One region of the Variovorax sp. SRS16 genome, then DNA from elsewhere that is predicted to be linked to it. Evidence: predicted binding sites of a transcription regulator. Region 1 holds the regulator's gene; the other holds the start of a gene.

What was found. Region 1 encodes FNR, which switches genes on or off when oxygen is low (the NO sensors DNR and NnrR bind a similar motif). Its sites were predicted from a motif close to TTGATNNNNATCAA; they were not measured.
Region 2: the regulator FNR is predicted to act here: its motif matches at 4,948-4,961, upstream of E5P2_RS38440 (universal stress protein).

The regions. Positions count from the first base shown of each region.
Region 1 covers NZ_LR594666.1:2,204,068-2,210,661, forward strand. Annotated here, with positions in the region: gene ccoP (cytochrome-c oxidase, cbb3-type subunit III) at 1-535, shown strand, start outside; gene ccoG (cytochrome c oxidase accessory protein CcoG) at 560-1,996, shown strand; gene E5P2_RS10680 (FixH family protein) at 2,012-2,287, shown strand; gene E5P2_RS10685 (hypothetical protein) at 2,292-2,537, shown strand; gene fnr (fumarate/nitrate reduction transcriptional regulator Fnr) at 2,518-3,237, opposite strand; gene hemN (oxygen-independent coproporphyrinogen III oxidase) at 3,361-4,779, shown strand; gene E5P2_RS10700 (sulfite exporter TauE/SafE family protein) at 4,782-5,495, shown strand; gene E5P2_RS10705 (hypothetical protein) at 5,527-6,312, opposite strand; gene E5P2_RS10710 (Crp/Fnr family transcriptional regulator) at 6,509-6,594, shown strand, end outside.
Region 2 covers NZ_LR594668.1:141,985-148,578, forward strand. Annotated here, with positions in the region: partial or broken gene E5P2_RS32845 (hypothetical protein) at 166-384, opposite strand; gene E5P2_RS32850 (universal stress protein) at 429-872, opposite strand; gene E5P2_RS32855 (IS5 family transposase) at 1,000-2,097, shown strand; gene E5P2_RS32860 (CBS domain-containing protein) at 2,242-2,946, opposite strand; gene E5P2_RS32865 (DUF488 domain-containing protein) at 2,943-3,425, opposite strand; gene E5P2_RS32870 (LysR family transcriptional regulator) at 3,610-4,500, shown strand; gene E5P2_RS38440 (universal stress protein) at 5,021-5,890, shown strand; partial or broken gene E5P2_RS32880 (IS6 family transposase) at 6,098-6,274, opposite strand; partial or broken gene E5P2_RS32885 (IS110 family transposase) at 6,353-6,594, shown strand, end outside.

The DNA.
Region 1 (6,594 bases):
GGCCATCGGCGAGCGTCTGTTCATGAACAACTGCGCACAGTGTCACGGCTCGGATGCGCGCGGCAGCAAGGGCTTCCCGAACCTGACGGACAAGGACTGGCTGTACGGCGGGACGCCCGACAAGATCATCGAGACCATCACCCATGGTCGGACGGGCAACATGCCGCCGATGGCCGCGGCCGTCGGCTCGCCCGAGGATGTCAAGAATCTTGCCCAGTACGTGCTGAGCCTTTCCGGCAACTCGACCGATTCGGTTCGAGCCGGCCTGGGCAAATCGCATTTCACCGTTTGCGCGGCCTGCCACGGTATTGGCGGCGTGGGCAGCCAGGACATCGGTGCCCCGCGCCTGAACGACAACATCTGGCTGCACGGCTTTGGACAGGAAGCGATCGTCGAGATGATCAACAACGGCAAGCACAACGTCATGCCGGCGCAGGAGGGACGGCTCACCGAGGCGCAGATCAAGGTGGTTGCATCGTATGTGTGGGGCCTGTCGAACACGCCTGCGCCGAAGCCTGCGCTTCCTGGCAACTGATCGGCTCGCCTGCGAATGCCCCGCATGACACGGCCAGCCGCTTCCCCCAAGGTGATTCCCATCGCGCCGGCGGCAGCAGATGCCGGCAGCGGCCGCCTTTACGAGTCGTCCAGGAAGATCTACCCGCGCAACGTGCAGGGGCGGTTCATGCGCTGGCGCTGGGCGATGGTTTTCGCGACGCAGCTGTTCTTCTATCTGATGCCGTGGCTGCAATGGGGCGGCCGGCAGATCCTGTTGTTCGATCTCGCGGCACGCCGCTTCTACATCTTCGGTCTGGTCCTCTATCCGCAGGACCTGATCTATCTGTCGGGGCTGCTGGTGCTGAGCGCGCTTTCGCTGTTCCTGTTCACTGCGGTGGCGGGGCGGCTCTGGTGCGGTTTTGCCTGTCCGCAGACGGTCTACACCGAGATCTTCATGTGGGTGGAGCAGAAGATCGAGGGCAATCGGATCGCGCGCATGCGCCTGGACGGCGAGGCCTTCTCTGCGGAGAAGCTGGTCAAGAAGTGGTTCAAGCATGTGGTCTGGCTGGGCATCGCGATGTGGACCGGCTTTACCTTCGTGGGCTACTTCACGCCGATCCGCGAGCTGGGTCTCGCGTTCCTGCAGACACGCATGGGATCGTGGGAGGTGTTCTGGGTGTTCTTCTACGGTCTTGCGACCTACGGCAACGCCGGCTTCATGCGCGAGCAGGTGTGCAAGTACATGTGCCCCTATGCGCGATTCCAGAGCGCGATGTTCGACTCCGACACCCTGATCGTGAGCTATGACGCCGCTCGCGGCGAGCCGCGCGGCGTGCACGCCAAGGGACAGGATGCACGGGCGCTGGGCCTGGGCGACTGCATCGATTGCGGGCTGTGCGTGCAGGTCTGCCCGGTCGGGATCGACATCCGCCAGGGCCTGCAGTACGAGTGCATCGGCTGCGGACTGTGCGTCGATGCATGCAACACCGTCATGGATCGCATGGCGCAGCCGCGCGGGCTCATCCGCTACGCCACGGAGAACGGCATGAAGAAGGGTTGGACGGCGGCCCAGGTGCTGCGCCGCGTTCTCCGTCCCCGGGTACTGGTCTATGGCTTCGTGCTGCTGGCGCTGGCCATCGGTCTTCTTGCGAGCCTGGTGGTGCGCATGCCCTTGAAGGTCGATGTCGTGCGCGACCGGGGTTCGCTCGCGCGCCTCGTCGAAGGCGGCCGCCTCGAGAACGTCTATCGGCTGCAGATCATGAACGCGACCGAGAGGCCGCAGGTCTACCGGATCGCGGCCGAGGGCGGGCTGCAGGGGCTCGCAGTGGCCTCGGACGACAGCGTCAAGGTCGACGCGGCGCAATCGCGCTGGGTGGCGGTGCGGTTGCAGATCCCCGCGGACCGGGCGCCGGTCGGCTCGCACACGGTCTATTTCGACGTGCGAACGGCCGATGGCAGCGCGCATGTGTCCGAAAAAGCCGTATTTCTGGTTCCACGTTAAGCTCCGGAGGACAGCATGTCATCGATCGAGAAGCCACCCATTCGCCCCCCAGGCTGGTGGAAATATCCGCTGGTATGGCTTGTGATGGGTCTGCCGGCCGCAGTCGTGGTGGCCAGCCTCGCATCGGCTTGGCTGGCGGTGCATACGACAGACTCGGTGGTCGACGAGGACTACTACCAGAAGGGCGTCGACATCAATCGCGCGCTGGCTGCGAGGACGCTGGTTCCCGCCGAGACGGGGCGCAACCATGCCGTGACGCCGGCAGGCGTCCTGCCGGCGCGGAGGCCTTGAAGCGATGAGCCCGCAACGCTGGATGTGTGTGTTGTGGCCGGCCTTCCTGATGGCCTGCGTCTGCGAATTCGCGGTGTTCGCACTGTGGGATCCGGGCGAACTCTACTGGCGCAGCGGGAGTGCCGACTTCACGCGGCAGACGCTCTACGCGGGCGGATTCTTCCTCTTCTGGCTGCTCGGTATCGGATCGAGCGCGCTGACGATCTGGCTCGCGCTGCCGCCGGCCGATTTCAATCGCCAGCGCGATTGAAGACTCGCTGGAGCGCATCGGCATCGACGATGCGCAGATGGCGTTGGCGAACCTGCAGGATGCCGTCGTCCATGAACTTCGACAGGGTGCGGCTCACGGTCTCGAGCTTCAGGCCGAGGTAGCTGCCGATCTCCTCGCGCGTCATGCGAAGCACCAGCTCCGACTCCGAGAATCCGCGCGCGTGCAGCCGCCGCACCAGATTCAGCAGGAAGGCGGCGAGCCGTTCTTCCGCACGCATGCTTCCCAGCAGCAGCATCACGCCGTGCTCGCGCACGATCTCGCGGCTCATGATCTGGTGCACGTGGCGCTGCAGCGCGCTCACTTCGCGCGAAAGCGCCTCGATCCGCTCGAAGGGCATGACGCAGACTTCGGCGTCTTCCAGCGCCACGGCGTCGCAGGTGTGCCGGTCGTTCACGATGCCGTCCAGGCCGATGATCTCGCCGGCCATCTGGAAGCCGGTGACCTGATCCCGCCCGTCCTCGGTCGTGATGCGGGTCTTGAACACGCCCGTGCGGATCGCATAGAGCGACGTGAACTTCTCGCCGGCGCGAAACAATGCCTCGCGGCGCCGCACCTTGCGACGCTTGGCAACGATGTCGTCGATGCGCTGCAGTTCGGCGGGCTCCAGGCCCACCGGCATGCAGAGCGTCCGCAGGTTGCAGTTCGAACAGGCAACCTTGATGTTGTCGGTGCTGGTCATGATGAGGTCCGTTCGTTTGCGCGATTCTGGGTCGCGCAAACGAACGGAGGATTGACGTGCGTCAAGGCCCGCAAGGCGGACCGGCGGCACATTGGCGCATTGCAATCGTCAGGTCGCTTCGCGATGTCCTCGAACCCCGCCCTATTTCGCGCCGCAGCGGTCCGGCCGCTGGTTTCTCCTGCTGTCCTGCAGCGCTTCGACATCGCGGGTCCGCGCTATACCTCCTATCCCACGGCGGATCGCTTCGTGGACGCCTTTGATGCAGCGGACTACGCGCAGGCCCTGCGACAGCGGCGCAGCGCCGGCGCGCACGCGCTGCCGCTCTCCCTGTACGTGCACATCCCCTTTTGCGAGTCTCTCTGCTACTACTGTGCGTGCAACAAGATCGTCACGCGGCATCACGATCGCGCGCGCCAGTACCTGGACGGCTTGACACGCGAGGCGCAGCTGCAGGCCGCTCAGCTCGGTCGCGGGGCCCTCGTCAGCCAGCTGCATCTGGGCGGCGGCACGCCCACCTTCCTGTGCGATGCCGAGCTCGACAGGCTCATGGACGTGTTGCGCAACGCATTCACATTCATGCCGGACCGCGAGCAGTCGATCGAGATCGACCCCCGCACCGTGGATGCCGAACGCCTGGCGCACCTGGCGGAACTTGGCTTCAACCGCTTGAGTTTCGGTGTGCAGGACTTCGATCCGGACGTGCAGCAAGCGGTTCACCGGATGCAGCCCGCGGCTCAGGTCTTCGAGTTGATGGCTGCGGCGCGCGCATTGCACTTCGCATCGATCAACGTCGATCTCATCCTTGGCCTGCCCCTGCAGACAGCCGTCTCGTTCGATCGCACGCTGGAACGGATCCAGGAACTGCGCCCCGACCGCGTCGCGCTGTACGCCTATGCGCATCTGCCGGACCGCTTCAAGCCGCAGCGCCGCATCGACGTGAACGATCTGCCGGCGCCTGCGGTCAGGATGCAGATGCTGTCGCGCGCGATCGACGCACTGACGGCGGCAGGCTATGTCTACATCGGCATGGACCATTTCGCGCTGCCCGACGACACTCTGGCCGTGGCCAGGCGCCAGGGCCGGCTGCATCGCAACTTCCAGGGTTACAGCACGCAGCCCGACTGCGACCTCGTGGCCCTCGGCGTGTCGGCCATCGGGCGCATCGGCGCCACCTACAGCCAGAACGCCAGGACGCTGGCCGAGTACTACGACCATCTGAACCAGGGCCGGCTCCCCGTCGTGCGCGGACTGGCGCTGACGCGCGACGACCTGGTTCGACGCTCGGTCATCCTGGCCCTGATGTGCCAGGGCCGGGTGGACTTCGAGGCGATGAGCATGGCCCACCTGTTCGACTTCCGCGACTACTTCGCGCCGGAGTTCGCGGCGCTCGGGCCGCTGGTGGCGCAGGGGCTCGTCAATCTGACCGATCACGACATCGAGGTCACGCCGACGGGCTGGTACTTCGTGCGTGCCGTTGCGATGGTGTTCGACCGCTACCTTCAGGCGGATCGGAACCGGGGCCGGTTCTCGCGCATCGTCTGAGCATGCCGTCCTCTCTGGCCAGCGCTGCGCTGCTGATGGGATTGGTGGGCGGTCCGCATTGCGTGGCGATGTGCGGCGCGGGATGTGCCGGCGTGATTCGCCTGGTGCGTGCGGGCGCTCCCGCCGCCGTGGCCGACGCCGCGCCGGCGCGGCGCGGCGCGGTGCGAGCCGCTGCCTTTCACCTGGGCCGGATCGCGAGCTATGCCGTTGCCGGCGCGGCGACGGCAACTGCGACCCAGGGACTGGCGTTTGCAAGCGCGCAGGTGGCCGCCTTGCGGCCGCTGTGGATCATGTTTCATGCCTGCGTGCTGGCATGGGGCGCGCTGCTCATGCTGCACGGGCGGCAACCACTCTGGGCCCATCGCATCGGCCGGACAGTGGGTGGCCGCCTGCAGCCGTTGACCGCTTCGACCGCGGGTGTGCTGGCGACAGGCGCACTGTGGGTCTTGATGCCCTGCGGCCTGCTGTACTCCGCATTGCTGGTCGCCAGCCTCGCCGATACGGCATGGCAAGGAGCCGTCACCATGGCCCTGTTTGCGCTGGGCGGCGCCATCTCGCTGATTGCGGCGCCGTGGCTTTGGCAGCGCTTGCGCTGGCATGTCGGCCGTCTGCGCGTCGACTGGGCGAACCGGCTTGCCGGTCTGGTTCTGTCCATCATCGCGGCGCAAGCATTGCGGATGGACATCACCCAACAGCTGGACATCTATTGCCGTTAGCGCTGTGACGCATGACGCGCCGCAAGGGAAGCTAGCGATTGGTCATCGCGTCGAGCAGCATCGCCTGCAGCACGAAGTGGCGGTTCTCGCAACGCTCCGCCTCTTCGATCGGCCCGGACGGCGCTTCGAAAGCCCAGTGCTCTGCATCGCTGGCATCGATCGTGAATGCCTCGTCGTTGGCCGCATACCGCGCGAACTCGACGAAACGCAGGTCGAAACCCAGCAGCCTGGCAGCCTTGACGAAATCCTCGCCGCGCGGCGTGCGCGGATTGCCGAGGAACGAGATGGCGTTGCCGGCAACGCCGCGCGGACAACGCTCGCTGATGCACAACAGGTCCGCCAGAATCCGAAACGGGTGTTCGTCGCTTTCGAGGCCATGGTAGACCGGAATGCCGGCGTGGCGCTCGATCTCCAGGGCGACGGCGCTTGAGATCGGCCCGCAATCGACGGCGTCGTAGAGCCGGCCAAGCATCTGGCAGATGTCCCTGAGCTTCGGGTCGCCGGATTCGAGGGGATCGCCGAGCCGCACGTGGGAAATGCGAGCGCCGAGTTCTGCCCCCGCGCGGTGCAGTTCGGAGGTTTCGGTTGTTGGCGCCTCGGTTCGCAGCAGCGCCAGGTTCTTGCCCGACAAGGGGCGGAGCGTCCCACCTGCGCGCCACGCCGCCTTCAGCCGCTGCGCCATGTCGACGATCCGGCGCACTTCAGCGCTCGAAGCGCCAGGAGACGGCCAGGTGCTGCGAGCGTTGACGGGATGCAGGGCAATTGGGGGCACGCGGAGAAGGCTACGCCTGGCGTTCAGCCAATTCTTGATCAACATCAACGCCAGCGCATGGACCACAGCACTCACGCAAAAGACACAAGCCATTCACGCACCGTTACGCGAACGCGCACTGCATTGGCGGTCCTGTTGCACGTGCGGCCTAAGCTTCAATCCATCAAATCAGGAGCGAACGATGGAACAAGCGACCCCCGCGGCGAAGACAGGCCAACCCGCACAGAATCGCATTGCCGCAATGCTGCAATTGCTCCAGGACACGATGTCCGTTCAGAAGCGGATCGTCCACGCAGGCGACTCGGTCTACCAGGTGGGTCAGCCGTT
Region 2 (6,594 bases), on a different replicon from region 1:
TACTACTTGCCGGCTGAGCACGTCTCAAGCCGCACTGCTGATAAGGACGGGGTGCGCGGATCTCATCAAGGCTGCGGGCGTGTATCGGTCGCCCACCAAGCAAGCCGAATACATGTGTGCAGACTGTTTCTCATCATCAACGAGAGCTTGCAAAAGGCGTCGGGTCCATACATGAAGGTAGTGAATGCGCAGCATCGTCTCGATCGCAAATGGCGGGCGACCCGTCTTGGCCCGCGGGCTGTACGGCTCAACGATCTGCACCAGCGCGCCCCAGGGCACCACCCGATCCATCCCATCGAGAAACTCGCGCTTGCGCGTCTTCTTGGTCGAAAGGTTCAGGCCCAGGCCGAGCTGATTCGGGGGAGTTACGCGTTTGGCAATCATGGGGCCAGATCATGCACATCGCGCGCCGATTTTGCAGACCATCCCTAACGGATAACCAGCACTGGCACCTTCGAATGAGCCAATACCTGGTCCGTCTTGCTGCCGATCGCCAAGCGTGCGAATCCCGAACGACGATGAGAAGCCATGACAATCAGGTCGCTGCCATGCTTGACCGCGGCTCCGACGATCGCGTCGGCAACGCAATCCGAGATCGCTATTGCTGTCGTCAGGCGTACTCCGTTCGCCTCGGCGAGTTCCACAAATACCTGCAGGGTCTGCTGTGCAGCGCCCACAGAGCGAGCCTCGGCACTGGCAATTTCGGCCGGCGAGAACGCCGCCATGCCGTCGAAGTAGTTCATCGCGTACCGTGGTACGACCTTGAGCGCCACCAGCTTCGCATGATGCTCGGCGGCCAGATCGATGGCTTCGTTCATCGCCTTGTCGGAAAAATCGGTACTGTCGACCGGTATGAGGATACTTTGAAACACAGCGCCTCTCTTCAATATTCATCAATCTGCAAAAGTCGACCTAGCAGGCTGCTGAAATACCTCACCGGATGGTCCCCCGAAATTGGGCCTGAGGCGTTGTCTTTGCAGACCCACGAAACCTGCTCCGATGCGCGGACCTGACACATTCACCGAAGGCTTGTTCACCATGAGACGGCTGGACGACTTCGTTCCTGCCGACCATCCGCTGCGCCGCATCCGGGTGATGGTCAACGAGGCGCTGGCCAAGATGGACGAGTTGTTCTCTCGGATGTACGAGGCCGACGTCAAGGGCGGCCGCCCGAGCATCGCGCCGGAGAAGCTGCTGCGCGCGATGTTGCTGCAGATCCTGTTCAGCATCCGCTCGGAGCGCCAGCTCATGGAGCAGACGCAATACAACATGTTGTTTCGCTGGTTCATCGGCCTGGCGATGGACGACGCGGTTTGGGTGCCGACGGTGTTCAGCAAGAATCGCCAGCGCCTGATCAAGCACGACGCAGTGGTCGCCTTCTTCAACGAAGTGCTGGAGACGGCCGAGAACAAGGATTGGTTGTCGGGTGAGCACTTCAGCGTCGACGGCACGTTGATTCAGGCCTGGGCCGGGCACAAGAGCTTCGTTCGCAAGGACGGTGACGACGGTGGCGGCAGTGGCGGGGACTTCAAGGGGCAGCGACGTAGCAACGAAACGCACGAGTCGAAGACGGATCCCGATTCGAAGCTGTACCGCAAGGGCAAGACGGCCAGCGAGCTGCGCTACATGGGTCACACGCTCACCGACAACCGTCACGGCCTGGTCGTCAACGCGATGGTCACGCAGGCCGACGGCTTCGCCGAACGGGAAGCGGCCAAGGTCATGATCAGGGACGCGCGCCAAGCCACCGCGAGTGCGGATACCGAGGTCACGCTCGGCGCCGACAAGGGCTATGACGCGGCCGAGTTCATCGAGGCGCTGCATTGCATGAAGGTCACGCCGCACGTCGCGCAGAACAAAGCGGGGCGTCGTTCGGCGGTGACCGACGAGATCGCCCGGAGCGAGGGCTATGCGATCTCGCAGCGCAAGCGAAAGCTCATCGAGCAGGGCTTCGGCTGGGCCAAGTTCGTCGGCCCCATCCGGCAGGTGATGGTGCGCGGCATCAAGAAGGTCGACCAGTTGTTCGTGCTGACGATGGCCGCCTACAACCTCGTGCGCATGCGGACCTTGGCAGAAGTCCGTCCGGTGGCCTCGTAGAGGGGAAACGGGAGCCGAGAACGGGCCCGCGAAGCGCGATAACGGTGACGGCAGCGAGCCTGAAACCCCGAAATCGTGCAACCGCCCACTTCAGGACGCCGGATGACTGCCGCGCGACTGGTACTTCAGCGGCCTGCTAGGGCTTCAAAACATCGGCTGCCAATCCCCGTATGTCATGCGCCTATCCTCGACGCTTCGTACACCCGGGATGTTCTCGGCGGCGATGCGCGCCGCCTCGCGATCGGATGTTCGCTGCACGACGCCAACGTAGCTCACGACGCCTTCCTGCACGAACACGTTCGACCATGTATCGGACCACCATGGCTGCGCGTTCAGCTCTGTCAGTAGCTGCTTGCGGATCGATTCGTCATCGACGCGTGACGTCGCGGAATCTGCAGCGAGGGCCGAGCTCTTCGAAAGTGCGCGTACGAGGTCGGCGCGGGTCACCAATCCGGCCATCTGTCCATTTCTCATCACCGGTATCCTGCGAATGTGACGCGCTTCGAAGATGACGGCGATCTGGGCCACGGGGGTATCGTCGGAAACTGAGACTACGTCCCGATTCATGATGTCTCTGGCGTGTCCCCCATGTGCCTTGACGTAGGCACCCGGCGCCGGATCCAGTCGCGTCAAGCGCTGCCACCAAGTTCGATAGTCGGTCCAGTGGTCAGTGCCGATCTCGTATCGATGGAGAAGATCCCCGTCACCGATGAGACCTACCACCTTCCCATCTTCGACGACCGGCACACCGCTGATGCGATGCACCAGGAGTACCTCGACGATCTCGTGCAGACTCGCGTCCGGCCTGACCGAAATGACAGGCGTGGTCATGATGTCGCTGGCTTTCATGGTTGCGCTCCTTTGCGTATGCGGCGCGAGAAGCGCCTTTCGATGATGGTGTCGCGCAGCACGACACAATGACTGTGCAGGATGTCGCTCGCATCGCAGAGCAGCGTGAGCTGTCCGCGCGTTCGAAGCTCCACCAGCAGATCCAACAGGTCTTCATGCAATTGAATCTCGGCTCTGTACCGCAGCGAGAAGGCTGGCCACCTGCTCGGATCGCTCCCGTACCAGCTTTGCAGGCGCGTGCTGGGTGCGACCTCCTTGAGCCACAGATCGGTAATCAAACCTTCTCGGGCCAAGCCCCGAGGCCAGTGCCGATCAACCAACACGCGCATGCCATCGTCGACTGCCGGATTTTCCCGAGCTGACTTGACAGCGAGCGTACGCCTCGAGCGGCCATGAGGCAGTGCTCGAACGGACGGTGGTGGCCCTGAAAGACGCGTGAGCAAGGTGGTCAACATAGGCCTCTCTGCCTGGGGTTTCATATATCGATGGTTTTTCGTCAACAAGCCAGCCGACCGGCGATTGCCCGAAGTTTGGGCGCTGCTCTCGATGTGCGGGCGTTTTGAGGATCTCTTGAGTCAATCCTGATCCTGTCGTCAATCAAAGTAAAACGACATTTATTGCCAGATAAATGCAATACTTTCGCATTTAATGATAGGAGAGCGCATGGACCTCATCCTGGCTCAGACTTTTCTTGAAATCGTGCACACGCGCAGCTTTCTGCGCGCCGCCGAGCAGTTGCATGTGACCCCTACCTCGGTAAGCGCCCGGGTGCGCACCTTGGAGGAGTTGCTAGGCCGCGTCCTCTTCGTCAGAAACAAAGCTGGCGCCGCGCTGACGCCGGCAGGCGAGCAATTCCTGCCGCACGCGACGAGCTTGATACAGGTTTGGGAGCGGGCACGCCACCAGGTTGCGGTGCCAACCGGACGACGCGCCGTGCTCTCTGTGGGCTGCGATGTCAGCCTCTGGGATCCGCTCTTGCTGCAGTGGCTCCTGTGGATGCGGTCAGCGGCAGGACATTTGGCCATCCGCACGGAAGTTGGAGTCCCTGCCGAACTGCTCGACAAGACCGCCTCCGGTGTCTTGGACATCGCCATCGTCTACGCGCCGCAGCAACGTCCCGGCCTTCGCGTCGAACTGTTGATCGAGGAAAAGCTCGTCATGGTCACCACTTCGAAACGCCCGCGGATTCCCAGCCCATTGGACTACGTCTACGTCGACTGGGGATCAGACTTCGCCACTCAGCATTGGCTCGCGTATCCGGGCCTGTCCAATGCTGCCGTCAGGGCGGGGTTGGGGCCGCTTGGGCGGGAGTACCTTCTGGAAGCCGGAGGTACTGGATACTTTCGCCTCGATGTCGTGCGAACTCACCTTGAAACTGGTCGTTTGCGAAGGGTGCCGGATACGCCTGAATTTCTGTACCCGGCCTATGCAGTCTATGCAGTCGGCGCCGACCCAAAGCTCGTGAATCCGGCGCTGGCTGGCTTAAGACAAGTGACCAGGCCGCGACAACCACCAGCCAGCCCCGCTCGTTCGCGCACGAGATCACGCGCTTGACCGTCGGCGCGGTTTCCTCAGAGCAGGTCGGCCCGAGCCCTCGCCCAACTGAGCCATCGTGAATCTCTATCTGGCAGGGAGTGTGTGGGCTTGGTTGCCGATGGCGCTCCGGTTTCGTAAGATGCCCTCATGACTTTCCTAGATGTCTCCCTCGGCACATTTGCAGCTGTCTTGCCTCTCCTGACAGGGACGATTGTGTTGGCCCGAATGGCGGCAGGTGCGGCGAGGTTTCGTCAGCTGGCCGCACATTCCTCTGCCCGGCGATTCGCTTCTCCCTTCTCAGCGCAATCCATCAATCGCCGGGCCTAAACCCCGCGCGATAAGTTTGAAGGTGGGCTCCATCGCTCACCGGCGCGCACACGCATGGCGATGAATGCGCGGTGAAAGTCGCTGCGTTTCCGTTCCAGCCCAAAGTCAGCGTCGATCACACAACCTGAATCGGGGCGTTTCATTCTCGTCAACCAGTCGCTCCGTGCAGTGCGAGAGGTAGGTTTTTGCTCGTCCAGGAATGACCATGATCATGAATTCAATACTTGCCATCACGGACTTCTCGACGCAAGGAGAGCAAGCCCTGGAACGTGCTGCGCTTGTTGCCGTCGAGCGCCGCGCCCAGCTTCGAATCATGTACTTCGTCGAGGTGCCGAATCTGAATCTTCCGGACCCTTTCGAGCGCCTCGCGCAGCGCGCACGACAGCTGGCTCGACGCCATGGCATCATCGTTGACGCCGTATCCCGTACTGGTGGAACCGTGGATCACGTCGTGGAAGAGGGAACTTGTGCCGACCTGCTTGTCATCGACCAGCGAAGCCGGCGCAACCTCAAGACGTTCTGGCAAGGGACAATAGTCGACCAACTGATGCGTCGTTGCCGATGCCCGGTGCTCGTGGTCAAAAGAGAGGCATCCCGACCGTACGGCCACGCGCTTGTTGCCGTCGACTTCAGCACAGAATCGAAGGAACTGGTGAGATACGCCTGTGCCTTCGTCGAATCGGAGCTCGAGCTCTTTCATTCCCAGACTACGCTGACCGAAACTGAAGAGTTTCGGCAGCACGCGCAGAGTTGGCTGTCCCGGCTTACGGAGCCGTTCGATACGCGTAAGAACCGGGTGACGTCCGTCGTTGGGCACGGAGATCCTGCGCGCCAAACCGCCATCCAACAGGAGGGCATTGGGGCTGACTTGGTTTTTGTCTGCAAGATCAAGCATTCGACGCTTGTCCACTTTCTATCCGGCAGTTTCGCGCAGCGGCTCTTGAGCTTGGCCACAAGCGATGTCCTGGTCATGCCCCATGGCCATCGCGCATCCTCACGCGCCGAGGCGAAGCGCAGGATCGGCGCTGAGCCAAAAGAAAATCGGGTCTCATTCCCTGTCGTCAGGCGAAGGGCGCTTTGACCAAGTTGTCATCCATGGGCCAATAGCGCCCGAGGCAGCCAGGTCGGTGCTGTCGCGGCAATGCCGCACGGTAACCTGCGGCGAGAAGAAAAGCGAAGCTCCAGCGAGGATCGACGCTCTGGGCAAGGTGATCAAGCGAATGCACTATTCGTTGGGGCTTTGTCACGTTAGCGATGGCGGGTTGAAAAAGGGCTGGAGGTGGATCTCTCAGAAGGCGGCGCACGGATTTTGGGCGACGTCGGTGCAAAGGCGCCAGGCGTCGAAGCGCGCGGCCAGTTGCTTGCGGTAGAGCGATGCGCGCAACAGATGGTGCTTGAGCGCGAAGTGCTGGCGGATGGGACCGAAGCTCGAGAGAAAGGCCTGCGAGCGCTCGGGCCGGCGAAAGATGCTATGTGGGACTACCCGAGCGAGACCCGGTTAGCTAAAACGGGATCTCTCAACCTCTACGCAAAGGAGCCGGAAATGTCGACAACCCAAGCAGTCCCACAAATCAAGGACACGGCGATCGCGGGCGACCTGTACATGAGCTTCGAGCTCGGCGACAAGAAGTGGACGTTGACGGCGAGCGGTGGCGGCCGCGGCCCGAGCCGATACAACGTGGACGCCGGCGACACGGCCGCAGTTGCGCACTGCATCGTCAAGGCCCGGGAGCGTTGCAAGCTCGAGCCGCAGGCCCAGGTGCACTCGTGCTACGAAGCCGGTCG